DNA from 2 places in the Streptomyces mabaensis genome. Region 1 is predicted to be linked to the other one. Evidence: riboswitches for the same ligand, from Rfam matches in the RefSeq annotation. Region 1 holds a riboswitch; the other holds the start of a gene.
What was found. A riboswitch is a leader RNA that binds a small molecule or an ion and turns the genes downstream of it on or off. The one in region 1 is predicted to bind glycine.
Positions count from the first base shown of each region.

Region 2: linked by a shared signal. The riboswitch ahead of gcvP (aminomethyl-transferring glycine dehydrogenase) and the one ahead of gcvT (glycine cleavage system aminomethyltransferase GcvT) in region 1 are both predicted to bind glycine.

Region 1 covers NZ_JBSOPZ010000022.1:30,158-38,485, forward strand. The annotation lists gene ACWV17_RS20465 (ABC transporter substrate-binding protein) at 1-765, opposite strand, end outside; gene ACWV17_RS20470 (ABC transporter permease) at 881-1,879, opposite strand; gene ACWV17_RS20475 (enhanced serine sensitivity protein SseB C-terminal domain-containing protein) at 2,296-3,072, opposite strand; gene ACWV17_RS20480 (enhanced serine sensitivity protein SseB) at 3,243-4,004, opposite strand; gene ACWV17_RS20485 (AAA family ATPase) at 4,062-4,763, opposite strand; glycine riboswitch at 4,923-5,021, shown strand; glycine riboswitch at 5,022-5,145, shown strand; gene gcvT (glycine cleavage system aminomethyltransferase GcvT) at 5,181-6,305, shown strand; gene gcvH (glycine cleavage system protein GcvH) at 6,379-6,756, shown strand; gene glyA (serine hydroxymethyltransferase) at 6,774-8,042, shown strand; gene ACWV17_RS20505 (L-serine ammonia-lyase) at 8,316-8,328, shown strand, end outside.
Region 2 covers NZ_JBSOPZ010000010.1:4,894-13,221, forward strand. The annotation lists gene ACWV17_RS10775 (DUF881 domain-containing protein) at 1-661, shown strand, start outside; gene ACWV17_RS10780 (hypothetical protein) at 798-1,010, opposite strand; gene ACWV17_RS10785 (FHA domain-containing protein) at 1,161-1,700, shown strand; gene ftsR (transcriptional regulator FtsR) at 1,718-2,455, shown strand; gene ACWV17_RS10795 (bifunctional nuclease family protein) at 2,508-2,981, shown strand; gene ACWV17_RS10800 (MerR family transcriptional regulator) at 3,150-3,782, shown strand; gene ACWV17_RS10805 (DNA polymerase IV) at 3,863-5,488, shown strand; gene ACWV17_RS10810 (PRC-barrel domain-containing protein) at 5,377-5,781, opposite strand; glycine riboswitch at 5,895-5,993, shown strand; gene gcvP (aminomethyl-transferring glycine dehydrogenase) at 6,178-8,328, shown strand, end outside.

The DNA of each region.
Region 1 (8,328 bases):
GTTCGGCGCGTACGAGTCGATCTTGTACGGGCCGTTGGAGAAGGGCTTCAGGCCGTACTTGGCCGCGGTGTCCTTCTCCTTCTTCACCGGGGAGGCGGCCGGCATGGCGAGCATCTGCTCGAAGTCGCCGTTCGGCTTCGGGAGCTTGAAGATGATGGTCTTCGCGTCCGGCGTCTCGATGGCCTTCAGGCCGAGCTTGTCCGGCGTGGTGTCCTTGTAGGGACCCTTGTACTCGGTCTTCGGGTCGAGGACCTGCATCAGGTAGACCGGGCCGCCGGAGATGACGTCCTGGGCCCAGGTGCGCTCGATGCCGTACTTGATGTCCTGCGAGGTGACGGGCGTGCCGTCCTCCCAGGTCACGTCGTCCTTGAGGGTGTACTTGTAGGTCTTTCCGCCGTCCGAGATCTCGGCGTTGGCGGTCGCGAGGTCCGGCACGAGCTCGGTGCTGGCCTGGCCCGGCTCCGCCTTGAAGCTGACGAGCTGGCGGGTGTAGTAGCGGGCGAAGTCCCACATGAAGCCGTAGTAACCGCGCTGCGGGTCCCACGAGTCGGCGTCCTGCGTGCCGACGAACTTCAGGGTGCCGCCCTTCTTGTCGGACGGGTTGGCCACCTTGCCGATGCCCGCGTTGAATCCGGGCGCCTTGCCGGCACCGTCCTGCTCGTCGTCCTTGCCGTTGCCGCCACATGCGGTGGTGGACAGCAGGGCCGCGAGCACGACAGCCGTGCCTGCGGCAAGCCTGCGCTTCGACGTGCGATGGGTTGTCACGATGCTCGCAACCTCCGTTGTAGTCACGGTCTTTTCGGGGCCGTGGTTCTTGGCTGTCGCTCCTGACTGGTCGGCAGGGGCTGGGTGTCCGCAGGGACGTGTGGGGCGTGGGGGGTCAGCGGGATCCCTTGGGGTCCAGCGCGTCCCGTACGCCGTCACCGAAGAGGTTGAAGGCGAGGACGGTGACGAAGATCGCCAGACCGGGGATGATCATGAAGACGGGGTCGTCCTCATAGGTGCGCACGGCTGTCTGGAGCATCTCGCCCCACGACGGAGTGGGCGGCTTGACGCCGACGCCGAGGAAGCTCAGGGCTGCTTCGGTCAGGATGTTGGTGGGGATCATCAGCGTCGCGTAGACGGTGATCGGGGCCACCAGGTTCGGCAGCAGCTCACGGAAGAGGATGTACGCCCGTCCCGCACCCAGGCTGCGCGCAGCCTCGACGTACTCTCGCTCACGCAGCGAGAGCGTCTGGCCGCGGACGATACGGCCGATGTACGGCCAGCCGAAGAAGCCGATCACGAGCACGAGCACCGCGATCCGCAGGCCCGAGCCGGAGAAGCCGAAGAGCGCGTTCGGGGTGACCGAGATCAGCGCGATGATGAAGAGCAGCTGCGGGAAGGCGAGCAGCAGGTCCATCACCCGGCTGACCGCCGCGTCGACCCAGCCGCCGAAGTAGCCGGCGACGACGCCGAAGATGGTGCCGAGCGAGACCGCGACGAACGCGGAGAGGAAGGCGACCAGCAGGGAGATCCGGGCGCCGTAGACGATCCGGCTGAACACGTCGCGGCCGTTGACCGGCTCAACTCCCAGCAGGAATTCGGAGCTGATGCCGCCCCAGGAGCCGATCGGGGTGCCGAGGAGCGGGTCGATCTGGTCCTCGTGCAGCTCCTCCGGCGGATGACCGAACAGGCTCACGATCAGCGGGGCGAAGATCGCGACCAGAACCAGCAGAAGCACCACGACGCCGCCGGCCAGAGCGATCTTGTCGCGCTTCAGCCGGATCCAGGCGATCTTCCACGGGGACCGTCCCTCGATCGCCTTCTGGGGAACATCGGCGGCGACGTCGACAGCTGCGGTCTCGGCCGCGCTCGTGTCGTGCAGTGGTGCCGTCATCGGTGTGGGGACCCCTCTCGGCCGACGGTGGCCGGCCCATGCCCGCCGCTGTAGCGGCTTCGTTCCATCAATGGTGCAAATGGTGCGCGTGGTGCGTAAATTGCTCGATGGAGCAGCTGGTACGCAGGACCGTCGGGTCCTTGTTGCGGGAGTCTTCAACGCTGCCGCGATCACCCGCCAGACCTGGCGGGGAATGGATGCGCAACCGTGATGTGGCCAGGAGGCTTCCGTTATGCGGACGCGGTGATCGGCTCAGCGGAGCAAGACGGCCCGTATCGCCCGGATCGGACACGTAAGTCAACGTGTGCTGGATACACGGGAATTGCCCGGAAGGTGACAGAAGCCGGGCCGAGGGGGCGGGGTACGGGGCCGGGGGAAGGGCCGGGGAGGGCCGGAAGGGGCCGCCGCCCTCGGGGTCAGTACGTGCCCTGGTACCCCGAGGCCGCCGGGGGCGCCGCGGCGGGCTGGTGGGCCTCGCGGTCGTAGAACGGCCGGGCGTTCGCCCGCAGCCACATCACGACCGGGTCGTACTCGTCGGACATCGCGACCGTGGAGACAGGCAGCCCCTCCGGGACGGCGCCGAGGGACTGCCGCATCATCGTGCGGGCCGCCTCCACCGACGGCGCGGTCGTGTCGTAGAGATCGAGGCCGATGGCCAGGTACGGAGTACCGACCGCCGGCTGGACCCAGGCGCGGCGCAATGCGCGGACCGGGCCCGTGCGATGGGCGTTCTGCGTGAGCTGGGCGTAGAACTGCGGGATCTCGATGGCGGGTTCGGAGAGCCGCAGCGGTCCGGCGGGCATCCGCTCCAGGCCGGTGGCGATCCGGCGCAGGTCGGCCCACGGGATGCCCACGCCGCCGCCGGGGGCGTGCGGGTTGAGCCAGATCCCCCAGCCGTCGGGGTAGAGGGCGCAGGCGATGTCACGGCCGGTGGTCACCTCGCAGGCACGGTTCCAGCCGCTGGCGGCGAGCTCCTGGGTAGAGGTGACGCAGGGCGCGTAACCGTGTCCGTCGACGTCCATGTTCCCGTACTGCGCGTCGGGTGAGCCGGCCTGGCCCTGCCAGAGCAGCATCCAGACCTGGCCGTCCGCGAGGGCGTGCAGCAGCGCCTCGTAGGCGTCGTAGCGCCCCGGCGTCACCTGGCGGAGCATGTGCTCGACCTGCCCGGCCGCCGCCGTGCCTGACGCACTCACCTGGGACCCGCCCCTCTTCCGTCCACCGTGCCGGCCCGCGGTCACGGGGCCGACGGCCGCCTGCGGTGCACACGCGTGCGGCCAGGTCATCAAACCAGCTTAAGCGGCAGTCCTGACACCGCCTTGACGCATGACTTCGCGCACGCGGGCACGGCTGCGGCCGCGGTCGGCTAGGGCTCGCGCCGGTAGAACGGCTGCACCCGCTCCAGCAGCCATTCGCTCACCGGGTCCTGAGCCACATCGAGCAGCACCAGGTTGACCGGCCAGGGGACCTGGGCCCGGCCCAATGCCCGGCCCAGGGCGTCCATCGGCGCGTTGCGCTCGGCAGGCTCCCAGGCGAGCAACTCGACGCCGACGAACAGCACCGGGGCGTCGCCCTCGATGCTGGCCAGGCAGCGCCGGGCGGAACGCACCACGCCGGACGCCGCGAACTCCTCCGACGCCGTCGCCAGGAAGTCGACCGGGTCGTCCTGCCAGTCCGGCTCGAAGAGCCGCACCCGGCCGCCGCTCGCGGGGCCGTCCAGCGGCGTGCGGCCGACCCGGCACAGCTCGGCGACGGCCTCGGGCGGCAGTGGGACGCCCACCGTGCCGTCCGGGTTCACCGCGATGCCCAGCTGCGGCGGCAGGCCGCGGGCGAACTCCCGGGCGGGCGCGACGGTGAACGGCATGTGCGAACCCGCGCAGTGCAGGAACTGCTGCTCGGAGCTGAAGACTGGCACGTACGCGGCGCCGTGGATGTCCATGGTGGGCAGGTCGAGATTCGGGCTGTCGGGACCGCCCCCGTTGGGCAGCGGCACCCAGACATGGCTGCGCCCGAGCACCTCGATCAGCCGGCCTCCGGCGGCGGGGTTCCCGACCGAGGCGGCCAGCACCTCTTCGAGCTCGTTGACCGGCCAGCCGCCGTACGGAGCGCCCTGCGCCGGAATGTCCATGTTCACCGTGATCCCTTCCCGCCACGCTGCCGCGCCACCTGCGGGAACCCTAAACCGTCACTCGGCGCGGCCGTCGGCCGGTGTGAAGGTGATCCGGTGCAGGGCGCCCGCCGCGCTCCGGTCCAGCAGGACGGCCGAGGCGCAGCCGGCCGGCAGCCGGCCGTTCTCCGCGTCGCCCACCAGCCGGCCGACCGCCCGCCGGTGCCGGGAGAAGGCGTACCCGGAGACGCCGCGGCCCCGCTCGGCCTGGCCCTCCAGGGCGGTCTCGGGGGTGACGTCGAGCAGCACCAGATGGAGCGCGCTCCCCCGGCGCCGGGCCTCGCGGGCCAGCAGCCGCCGCACCCACGCCTGCGTCCCGCAGTCATGCACGACGACGCTCTCGCCCGAGCGGAGTGCCCGCCACAGCCCGGCGTAGTGCGCGACGCGCACCAGGATGCGGTAGACCGCGTACGGCAGGAAGCCGGGCATCCGGGCCTCCCAGCGCTCCCGGACGTCCTGGGAGTCGATGCTGCGCGTCGCCGCGGTGCGCTTGATCAGCGTGCTCTTGCCGCTGCCCGGCAGGCCCGAGACGACCACCACGTCTCCCGCGGCGAAGTCGAGGCCGCGCGGGCCGCGGCCGGGCCGGTCCCGCAGGTCGCGGACCAGGGGCTCGGGCCGCCCGAGGGCCTCCCCGGGCACGGGCACGCCTGGTTGCGCGGTGACCGCGCCCTGCGCGACCCCCGCGGTCGTCGCATACGCCCCAGGCCTCGTCAAATTGATCGTCCTCCCCCGGTTCGGGTTCACACCTACCCTGTCACCGAGTGTAAAGAAGCGGTAATGAGGCACAAGCGTTTTGCCGTTCGCGCCGGGTTCGGGGCCGGGCCCCCGTTCTGCTCCGATGCGTGCAATGATGTCCGCGCCAACTGCATAAAGGCCGCTTGAACCTGCGCGGGAGAGTCCCGGCCACCTGTGTGTGCCGGGCGCCGAAGGAGCAAGTCCCTCCCTTGAATCTCTCAGGCCCCGTACCGCGCGGGCGAGGCACATCTGAAAAGCGGGCCGCTGCCAGGTGGCTCCACCCAAGGTGCAAGTCACGACTGCGTACAGCCGACTGTACGTACAGGTCGTGGTGAACCTCTCAGGTTCCGATGACAGATGGGGAGGAAAGTCCTCATCGGCCATGCCCTGGGAGCCACCCCCATGACGAACACCCCCCGTTTGACCGCCCTCGATGCCGTGCATCGCGCGCTGGGCGCGACCATGACCGACTTCGCGGGCTGGGACATGCCGCTGCGGTACGGCAGCGAACGCGACGAGCACAACGCGGTCCGCACCAAGGCCGGTCTCTTCGACCTCTCCCACATGGGTGAGATCACGGTCACCGGCCCCGAAGCCGCGAACTGCCTGGACTACGCCCTGGTGGGCAACATCGGCAGTGTCGCCGTGGGCCGCGCCCGCTACACGATGATCTGCCAGGAGGACGGCGGCATCCTCGACGACCTGATCGTCTACCGCCTCGGCGAGACCGAGTACATGGTCGTCGCCAACGCCTCCAACGCCCAGACCGTGCTGGACGCGATCACCGCCCGCGCCGAGGACTTCGACGCCGAGGTCCGCGACGACCGTGACGCGTACGCGCTCATCGCCATCCAGGGCCCCGAGTCCCCCGGCATCCTGAAGTCGCTGACCGACGCCGACCTGGACGGGCTGAAGTACTACGCCGGCCTGCCCGGCACGGTCGCCGGTGTCCCCGCGCTGATCGCCCGTACGGGCTACACCGGCGAAGACGGTTTCGAGCTGTTCGTCGACCCGCAGCACGCCGAGAAGCTGTGGCAGGCCCTGACCGAGGCGGGCACCCCCGTCGGCCTCGTCCCGGCCGGACTGTCCTGCCGCGACACGCTCCGCCTGGAGGCGGGCATGCCGCTGTACGGGCACGAGCTGACCACCGCGCTGACGCCGTTCGACGCGGGCCTCGGCCGGGTCGTCAAGTTCGAGAAGACCTCCAACGACGGCAAGTTCGTGGGCCGGGCGGCCCTGGAAGCCGCCGCCGAGCGCGCCGCGACCAAGCCCCCGCGCAAGCTGGTCGGCCTGATCGCCGAAGGCCGCCGGGTGCCCCGTGCCGGCTTCGCCGTTGTCGCCGACGGCAAGGTCGTCGGCGAGGTCACCTCGGGCGCGCCCTCCCCGACGCTCGGCAAGCCGCTCGCCATGGCGTACGTGGACGCCGCACACGCCGAGCCCGGCACCTCCGGCGTGGGCGTCGACATTCGCGGTACCCATGAGCCGTACGAGGTCGTGGCGCTCCCCTTCTACAAGCGCCAGAAGTGACCTCGCACACGCGCGTCTCACTCTTCAAGACATCAGTCCAACATCACTCCCCCGCATCCAGGAGAATCAGGCCATGAGCAACCCCCAGCAGCTTCGTTACAGCAAGGAGCACGAGTGGCTGTCGGCCGTCGAGGACGGCGTGTCGACGGTCGGCATCACGGAGTTCGCCGCGAACGCGCTCGGCGACGTCGTCTTCGCCCAGCTGCCTGAGGTGGGCGACACCGTTGCCGCCGGCGAGACCTGCGGCGAGCTGGAGTCGACCAAGTCCGTCAGCGACCTGTACTCCCCCGTCTCCGGTGAGGTCACCGAGATCAACCAGAACGTCGTTGACGACCCGTCGCTCGTGAACACCGCCCCGTACGAGGAGGGATGGCTGTTCAAGGTGCGCGTCTCCGACGCGCCGGACGATCTGCTCTCCGCCGACGAGTACGCCGCCCTCTCCGGCAACTGAGACCCCCAGGGACCGTGATGTCTTCGAAGTCGCTTCTGAACACCTCCCTCCATGAGCTGGACCCGGACGTCGCCGCCGCTGTCGACGCCGAGCTCCACCGTCAGCAGTCCACCCTCGAAATGATCGCTTCGGAGAACTTCGCTCCGGTCGCGGTCATGGAGGCCCAGGGCTCCGTTCTGACGAACAAGTACGCCGAGGGCTACCCCGGCCGCCGCTACTACGGCGGCTGCGAGCACGTCGACGTGGTCGAGCAGATCGCGATCGACCGCATCAAGGCACTGTTCGGCGCCGAGCACGCCAATGTCCAGCCCCACTCCGGCGCCCAGGCCAACGCGGCCGCGATGTTCGCGCTGCTGAAGCCGGGCGACACGATCATGGGTCTGAACCTGGCCCACGGCGGGCACCTGACCCACGGCATGAAGATCAACTTCTCCGGCAAGCTCTACAACGTGGTCGCCTACCACGTCGAGGAGACCACCGGACAGGTCGACATGGCCGAGGTCGAACGGCTGGCCAAGGAATCCCGGCCGAAGCTGATCGTCGCCGGCTGGTCCGCCTACCCGCGCCGGCTGGACTTCGCCGCCTTCCGCCGGATCGCCGACGAGGTCGGCGCCTACCTGATGGTGGACATGGCCCACTTCGCCGGCCTGGTGGCCGCGGGCCTGCACCCCAACCCGGTACCGCACGCCCACGTGGTCACCACCACCACCCACAAGACCCTCGGCGGCCCACGCGGCGGCGTGATCCTCTCCACCCAGGAACTGGCCAAGAAGATCAACTCCGCGGTCTTCCCCGGCCAGCAGGGCGGCCCCCTGGAACACGTCATCGCGGCCAAGGCGGTCTCCTTCAAGGTCGCCGCGTCCGACGAGTTCAAGGAGCGCCAGCAGCGCACCCTGGACGGCGCCCGGATCCTCGCCGAGCGCCTGGTACAGCCCGACGTCACCGAGCACGGCGTCTCCGTCCTGACCGGCGGCACGGACGTCCACCTGGTGCTCGTCGACCTGCGCAACTCCGAACTGGACGGCCAGCAGGCCGAGGACCGGCTCCACGAACTGGGCATCACGGTCAACCGCAACGCCATCCCGAACGACCCCCGGCCGCCGATGGTCACCTCCGGCCTGCGGATCGGCACGCCGGCCCTGGCCACCCGCGGATTCGGCACCGAGGACTTCACCGAAGTCGCCGACATCATCGCCGAAGCACTCAAGCCGTCATACGACAGCACCTCCCTCAAGGCCCGCGTCACGGCCCTCGCCGCCAAGCACCCGCTGTACCCGTCACTGTGAATCGGTGACATTGCTCGACCCCCGTCGCCATGAGCCCCGCACGAGCCCGTTGATCTGACGGATTCACCGTAGGGCGGCGACGCGATGGCCCGGCCTGAGTTGTCCACAGGCCGGGCCATTCGTATGACCGGACGGACAGCGGTACCTCCCCGACACTCGGCCGAGGCATGCCCGTCACCCATTCGCGTTAGGCTCGTCTTCTACAAACACTCCTTACCGCACCGCACCCGCACCCGCACCGCCCACCACGAGCAGACAAGGGAGTCCGCCACCGTGGCCATCTCCG
Region 2 (8,328 bases), on a different contig from region 1:
ACTCATCGTCGCGCTGCTGCTGTTCGTGCTGGGGCTGGGGCTGGCCATCCAGGTGCGCTCGAACAGTGACACCGGCGCGCTGCGCGGAGCCCGCCAGGAGGACCTGGTGCGCATCCTCGACGAGGTCGACGACCGCACACAGCGGCTGGAGGACGAGAAGCAGCGGCTGGAGGACCAGCGCACGGAACTGGAGAACAGTTCCGACCAGGCCGAAGAGGCGCGCAAGCAGACCGTGGAGAAGGAAGCGCAGCTCGGTGTGCTCGCCGGCACCGTGGCCGCGCAGGGGCCCGGCATCACGCTGACCGTCACCGACCGCAAGGGCCTGGTCGAGGCGGACATGCTGCTGGACGCGATCCAGGAGCTGCGGGCCGCCGGGGCCGAGGCGATCCAGGTCAACGACGTGCGGGTGGTGGCCAACAGCTTCTTCACCGACGACGAGGGCGGCGTGCGGGTGGACGGCCGCAAGATCGGTCCGCCTTTCGAGTTCAAGGCGATCGGCAAGCCGCAGGATCTGGAGCCGGCGCTCAACATCCCCGGCGGTGTGATCCAGACGCTGGAGAAGGAGCAGGCCACGGCCACCGTGACGCGTTCTCAGAAGATCGTTGTGGATGCCTTGCGACCGGCGAAGCGGCCTGACTACGCTCGGTCGTCATCGTCGTGAATCGGGGGCACATGGGGCCTGCGGGACGAGGGCAGGGGGTTGCGGGGGGTCGACGCACCGGAAGTGCGGTGCGTGGTGGAAACTGTCTGGTGGTCACGGACGTTGAAAGAATGTCCGGCTCGGCAGGTGTGTGCATTCAGGGTTCGTCCTGCCCCACGGGCGGGTCTGTTTCGGTCAAGGGGAATCGCCCGTGAAGTTGTTTGCGAAGTTGTTCGGCAGGAGCGCACGCGAGGACGGTGCCGGCGGCACCGCCAAGCATCGTGCGCCGCGTCATGGCGAAGCGGAGGAGCAGGGCGGCGACCGCCCGTTGTTCCGTGACGAGGTCGCCGGCCCGGGCGGTGACATTCACGGTGGCCAGGGCGCGTCTTCTGTTGACCCTGCGGCATCGGGCCGCATAGGTTTCGGGGAACCATCAACCTCAAGTACGGGTGGAGGGTTTACCCCCGACCCGTACGCATCCAGTGGCCCCGCGGGGCAGCCGCGGCAGGAGGATCCGTCCATGTCGGCCTTGCCGGTTTGTACCAGGTGCGGGCACCGCAACGCCGAGGCCAGTCGGTTCTGCTCCAACTGCGGAGCGCCGCTGCGGGCCGGGCTCACCCCCGAGCGCCCCTCGGAGACGACCTCGACCATCTCCATCTCGGGCCTTGAGGCGTACGAGGCGGAGGCGACGGGCCAGACCGCCGCGCCCTCGCTGTCCCCGGAGGCCCAGGCGGCGGTCGACGCCCTGCCGCTCGGCTCCGCCCTCCTGGTCGTGCGCCGCGGACCGAACTCGGGCAGCCGGTTCCTCCTCGACAGCGACCTGACCACGGCCGGCCGCCATCCGCAGAGCGACATCTTCCTGGACGACGTGACGGTCTCCCGGCGGCATGTGGAGTTCCGCAGGGGACCGGACGGCGGATTCACCGTGGCCGACGTCGGCAGCCTCAACGGCACCTACGTCAACCGTGAGCGAATCGACTCCGTCGCACTGGCGAACGGCGACGAGGTGCAGATCGGCAAGTACCGACTGGTCTTCTACGCGAGCCAGCGGGGCATCTGACCCGTCAGGGAAGGTCCATGCTGCGAACACCGACGGGCGGTGCCGGGCACGGCACCGCCACCGCGGGCGGGCGGCTGGTGAGCATCGGAACGGTGCTGAACCTGCTGCGCGACGAGTTTCCCGAAGTCACCATCTCCAAGATCCGGTTTCTGGAAACGGAAGGGCTCGTAGAGCCGCAGCGCACGCCCTCCGGTTACCGCAAGTTCAGCCCCGAGGACGTGGAGCGGCTCGCCCGGGTGCTGCGCATGCAGCGCGATCACTATCTTCCGCTGAAAGTCATCCGCGAGCATCTGGACACGACGGCCCGCGGGGAGCGGCCGCGCCTGCCCGGGCCGCAGCGGGAGCGGACGGCCGGAGCTCTCGATCAGGAGCCGGAGCAGCCGACCGTCCCACGGGTGGGCCGGGCCGAGCTGCTCGCCGCCGCCGAGGTCGGCGAGGAGCAGCTCGTCGAATGGGAGTCGTACGGCCTGATCGCGCCGGCCTCCGGGGGCGGCTACGACGCCGAGACGGTCACCGTGGCCCGACTGATCGCGGACCTCGGGCGTTTCGGCCTCGAGCCCCGCCATCTCCGGGCCATGAAGGCTGCCGCGGACCGGGAGGCGGGGCTGGTCGAGCAGGTGGTGGCGCCGCTGCGCAGGCACCGTAATCCGCAGACCAGGGCGCATGCCGAGGCCACCGTGAAAGAGCTTGCCGCCCTCTCCGTACGCCTCCATGCGGCGCTGGTGCAGACCTCCCTCGGGGTGCGCCTGCACTGACCCGGGGGAGCCCGACTACCCAAACCTGCCGGGCAGGTCCTAGGGTTGCTGTGTGAACGAGCTCGACGTTGTGGGTGTCCGGGTGGAAATGCCCTCCAACCAACCGATCGTGCTCCTGCGTGAAGTGGGAGGCGATCGGTACCTCCCCATCTGGATCGGACCGGGGGAGGCGACCGCGATCGCCTTCGCTCAGCAGGGCATGGCCCCCGCCAGACCGCTGACCCACGACCTGTTCAAGGACGTGCTGGAGGCGGTCGGACAGGAGCTGACCGAAGTCCGGATCACGGACCTGCGGGAAGGCGTCTTCTACGCGGAGCTGGTGTTCGCCAGCGGCGTGGAGGTCAGCGCGAGGCCCTCCGACGCCATAGCGCTGGCGCTGCGCACCGGAACGCCGATCTACGGCAGTGACGGCGTGCTGGACGACGCCGGTATCGCCATCCCGGACGAGCAGGAGGACGAGGTGGAGAAGTTCCGCGAGTTCCTCGACCAGATCTCACCGGAGGACTTCGGGACCAAGGGCCAGTGAGTTTCCCGCGGGGAGCCTTCGGCGCATTCGAGAAGCCTTTCCCCGTATGGGGATACGGGAAACCACTCTCAGGGTGATTATCACTCGGCGTGCCGAGTGTGGCGATCGTTGACGCACCCCTGGTGACTGCCTACCGTCGAGTGGGCAGGTCAAGGACGGAGGGTCGGCGTGAGTAGCAGCGGCGGCGGTACGGCGGGGGGTGCCTCCGGACGGAGTCCGGGGGGAAGCGGGCCGTTTCCGCTTCACAGCAGTGCGGCCGGCCCCACAGCCCGTCAGCAGGGCCCGGGGGGCCCCAACGGAGCAGCGACCGAACAGGTCGGCTACCGGGGGCCGACGGCGTGTGCGGCGGCGGGGATCACGTACAGGCAGCTCGACTACTGGGCGCGCACCGGACTGGTCGAGCCGAGTGTGCGGCCCGCTCATGGTTCGGGGACCCAGCGGCTGTACAGCTTCCGGGACGTCGTAGTCCTCAAGATCGTGAAGCGTTTCCTGGACACGGGGGTGGCTCTCCAGAACATCCGCACCGCGGTGCAGCATCTGCGTGCCCGCGGGTTCTCCGATCTGGAGCGGATGACGCTGATGAGCGACGGGGCCACGGTGTACGAGTGCACCTCGCCCGACGAGGTCGTCGACCTCCTCCAGGGCGGCCAGGGCGTCTTCGGGATCGCCGTGGGTGTGGTGTGGCGCGATGTCGAGAGCGCGTTGTCCCAGCTGCACGGCGAGCGCATCGACACCGGCGAGACGCTGGTCGGGCACCATCCGGCCGACGAGCTGGCCAGACGCCGCAACAGGGCGGTCTGAGGGGTCCGGGGCCGGTACGCGCGTGCGGGGCGTTGTTCACGTGCGGGGCGTTGTCAGTGGTGTAGGGCAGCATCGGTGATGTGAGAGCCGCGCCCACGATTCTGCATCTCGACATGGATGCCTTCTACGCCGCCGTGGAGCAGGCCGCGAAGCCCAGCCTGCGCGGCAAGCCGGTGGTGGTCGGCGGGCTGGGGCCGCGCGGGGTCGTCGCCACCGCGTCGTACGAGGCCAGGCGCTTCGGCGTGCACTCCGCGATGCCGATGGCGCAGGCCCGGCGGCTGGCCCCCAACGCGGCGTATCTGGTGCCCCGCTTCTCGCTGTACCGCGCGGTCAGCGACCAGGTGATGGAGCTGCTGGGCCGGCTGTCGCCGCTGGTCGAGCCGCTGAGCCTCGACGAGGCGTTCGTCGATCTGGAGGCGGGCGGGTCGGCCGACGACTCGGCGTCCGCGCGGGCGACCGGTGAGCGGCTGCGCCGGGACATCCTGGCGGGTACCGGGCTGACGGGTTCGGTGGGGCTCGCGGGGTCCAAGATGCTGGCCAAGATCGCCTCGGAGCAGGCCAAACCGGACGGTCTGGTGCTTGTCGAGCCGGGAACGGAGCGCGAGCTGCTGGCCCCCATGCCGGTCCGGACGCTGCCGGGAGTGGGGCCGGCCACCGGCGAGCATCTGCGGCGAGCCGGGATGACCACGATCGCGGAGCTGGCGGAGGCCGGGGAGGACGAGCTGGTCAGGCTGTTGGGGCGGGCACACGGGGGATCGCTGTACCGGATGGCGCAGGGGCTGGACGACCGGCCGGTGGTCGCCGAGCGGGATGCGAAATCGGTGTCCGTCGAGGACACGTTCGACGTCGACCTGCACGACAGGGGCCGGGTGCAGGCGGAAGTGCAGCGGCTCGCCGACCGGTGTACGCAGCGCCTGCGGGAGGCGGGGCGGTCCGGCCGCACGGTCGTGCTGAAGGTGCGCCGGTACGACTTCTCGACGCTGACCCGCTCGGAGACGCTGCGGGGACCGACGGACGACCGGACGGTGGTGCGCGAGGCCGCGGCGCGGCTGCTGGAGGCGGTGGACACCACGGGTGGGGTCCGGCTGCTGGGCGTGGGCGTCACGGGTCTGGCGGACTTCACGCAGGAGGATCTCTTCGCGCAGGCGGCGGGAGCGAATGCGGAGGCACCCCCCGAGCCGGCCGCGGCCCCGGCGGGGCCCCCGGCCGGCCCCGGTACGGAGGCCCCGGCGGCGCGTCCCGCGGGTGGGTCGCCCGCGGGTCCTGTCGGCGCCCATGCAGGCGACCCGGTCGTGGGCAGGGCCGGGCGCACCACTGGGCTTGCGGCCGAGCACCGGAGTGCGGACGAAGCGGGGCGCCATGCCGGCGTCGCGCAGGCTGCTGGGGAGTCGTTGGCGGAGCGGAGGTGGCCGGCCGGGCACGACGTCCGGCACGCCGTGTACGGGGCGGGATGGGTGCAGGGAAGTGGGGTGGGGCGGGTGACCGTACGGTTCGAGGAGCCCGGCTCGGAGCCGGGCCGGGTGCGGACGTTCAGAGTCGACGATCCCGAGCTGGAGCTGTCCGAGCCGTTGCCGCTCGTCGGCCGGGTCGCGGATCAGGCGTCGTCGGTGCCGGCGATCCGGCCGAAGTCCCGGTCCGGAGGAGTGGAGGCGGGGGAGGGCGGCGGACCCGCCAGCCCACCGGGGAAGGACACGTCGAGCCCGTAGTGGTGGTAGAGCTGAAGCTCCTGCTCCGGGGAGAGATGGCGGCCCACACCGAAGTCGGGCGCGTCCTTGATGAGCGCCCGTTCGAACGGAACCCGCAGGCCGCCTTCGACGACCTCGCTGGGCTCCAGCGGGACGAACGCGTCACGGCTGAACAGTCCGGTCCGTACGGCCGCCCACTCCGGCATTCCCGTGGCATCGTCGAGGTAGACCTCGTCAATGGTGCCGATCTTGGTGCCATTGCGGTCGAACGCCTTGCGGCCGATCAGGCTGCGCGGATCGATGTCGGTCTGCACGGTCCCTCCAATTGGTCGCAACTGCTCCGTAAAGACTACAAAAGTGCACATTTGGGGTGGCGGCCACTCGGGGGACCTTTACAGACGGCGCTGGTAGGCTGGCTGTCGGCTGCTGACCCCATGCGGGAGAGTCCTCCGAATGCAGTAGACGGAGGCGCCGAAGGAGCAAATCCTCCCCGGAATCTCTCAGGCACACGTACCGCACGGACGAGGTCACTCTGGAAAGCAGGGCGGGCGTCGGGCGGTACGTTCCGGATCCCCTCCTCACCGACGGTGAAAGCCGGCGCGCCTTGGGCGGGCCGGTGAAACTCTCAGGTTGAGATGACAGAGGGGGAGGCCGTCCGGGCACCCGCGCCGCGGTGCCCCTCGCAGGTCGTCAGACCAGGAGGCCTCCCGATGACCGCCAACCGCATTCCGCTCTCCCAGCTGGAACACGGCATTCCGTTCGAGCGCCGCCACATCGGCCCCGATGCCGAGGCCCAGGCCAAGATGCTCGCGCAGGTCGGCTACGGCTCGCTCGACGAGCTCACGGCCGCTGCGGTACCCGAGGTGATCAAGAGCGCAGAATCGCTTCGCCTTCCCGGCGCCCGCTCCGAGGCCGAGGTGCTCGCCGAGCTGCGTTCCCTCGCGGAGCGCAACCAGGTGCTCGCCCCGATGATCGGGCTCGGCTACTACGGCACCTTCACCCCGCCGGTGATCCTCCGCAACGTCATGGAGAACCCGGCCTGGTACACCGCGTACACCCCCTACCAGCCGGAGATCTCGCAGGGCCGCCTGGAGGCGCTGCTGAACTTCCAGACCATGGTCGCCGAGCTCACCGGGCTGCCCACCTCCGGCGCCTCGCTGCTCGACGAGGGCACCGCGGCCGCCGAGGCCATGTCGCTCTCCCGCCGCATGGGCAAGGTCAAGAACGGCGTCTTCCTCGTCGACGCGGACACGCTGCCGCAGACCATCGCCGTGATCGAGACCCGCGCCGAGCCGACCGGTGTCGAGGTCGTCGTCGCCGACCTCTCCCAGGGCATCCCGGCCGAGGCCGCCGAGCGCGGCGTCTTCGGTGTGCTGCTCCAGTACCCGGGCGCCTCCGGCCAGGTGCGCGATCTCCAGCCGGTGATCGAGCGGGCCCACGAGCTCGGCGCGGTCGTCACGGTCGCCGCCGACCTGCTCGCCCTGACCCTGCTGACCTCCCCCGGCGCGCTCGGCGCCGACATCGCGGTCGGCACCACCCAGCGCTTCGGCGTGCCGATGGGCTTCGGCGGACCGCACGCCGGCTTCATGGCCGTACGTGAGAAGTTCGCGCGCAGCCTGCCCGGCCGCCTGGTCGGCGTCTCCGTGGATGCCGACGGCAACAAGGCGTACCGCCTGGCCCTGCAGACCCGCGAGCAGCACATCCGCCGCGAGAAGGCCACCAGCAACATCTGTACCGCGCAGGTGCTGCTCGCCGTCATGGCCGGCATGTACGCCGTCTACCACGGCCCCGAGGGGCTGAAGGGCATCGCGCGGCGCACCCACCGGTACGCCGCGCTGCTCGCCGGGGGACTGCGGGCCGGCGGCGCCGAGGTCGTGCACGGTGCGTACTTCGACACGCTCACCGTACGGGTGCCCGGCCGGGCCGCCGCGGTCGTGGCCGCCGCCCGTGAGGGCGGGGTCAACCTGCGGCTGGTCGACGCCGACCACGTCTCCGTCGCGTGCGACGAGACCACCGGCCGCACCGAGATCGCGGCCGTCTGGGCCGCCTTCGGGGTCGAGGCCGACATCGAGGCCCTCGACGCGGAAGGCACCGACGCGCTGCCCGAGAGCCTGCTGCGCACCGACGACTACCTGACCCACCCGGTCTTCCACCAGCACCGCTCCGAGACCGCGATGCTGCGCTACCTGCGCAAGCTCGCCGACCGCGACTACGCGCTGGACCGCGGCATGATCCCGCTGGGCTCCTGCACCATGAAGCTCAACGCGACCACCGAGATGGAGCCGGTGACCTGGCCGGAGTTCGCGGCGCTGCACCCGTTCGCGCCGGTCGAGCAGGCTGCCGGCTACCTCACCCTCATCCGTGAGCTGGAGGAGCGGCTCGCGGAGGTCACCGGGTACGACAAGGTGTCGATCCAGCCCAACGCCGGTTCGCAGGGCGAGCTCGCGGGCCTGCTGGCCGTCCGCGCGTACCACCGCGCCAACGGCGACACCCAGCGCACCATCTGCCTGATCCCGTCCTCCGCGCACGGCACCAACGCCGCCAGTGCCGTGATGGCCGGGATGAAGGTCGTCGTGGTCAAGACCGCCGACGACGGCGAGGTGGACGCCGAGGACCTGCGCGCCAAGATCGAGCAGTACCGCGACGAGCTCTCCGTGCTCATGATCACCTACCCGTCCACGCACGGAGTGTTCGAGGAGCACGTCGCCGACATCTGCGCCGCCGTGCACGACGCCGGCGGCCAGGTGTACGTCGACGGCGCCAACCTCAACGCGCTGGTGGGCGTGGCGCAGCCGGGCAAGTTCGGCGGCGACGTCTCGCACCTCAACCTGCACAAGACCTTCTGCATCCCGCACGGCGGC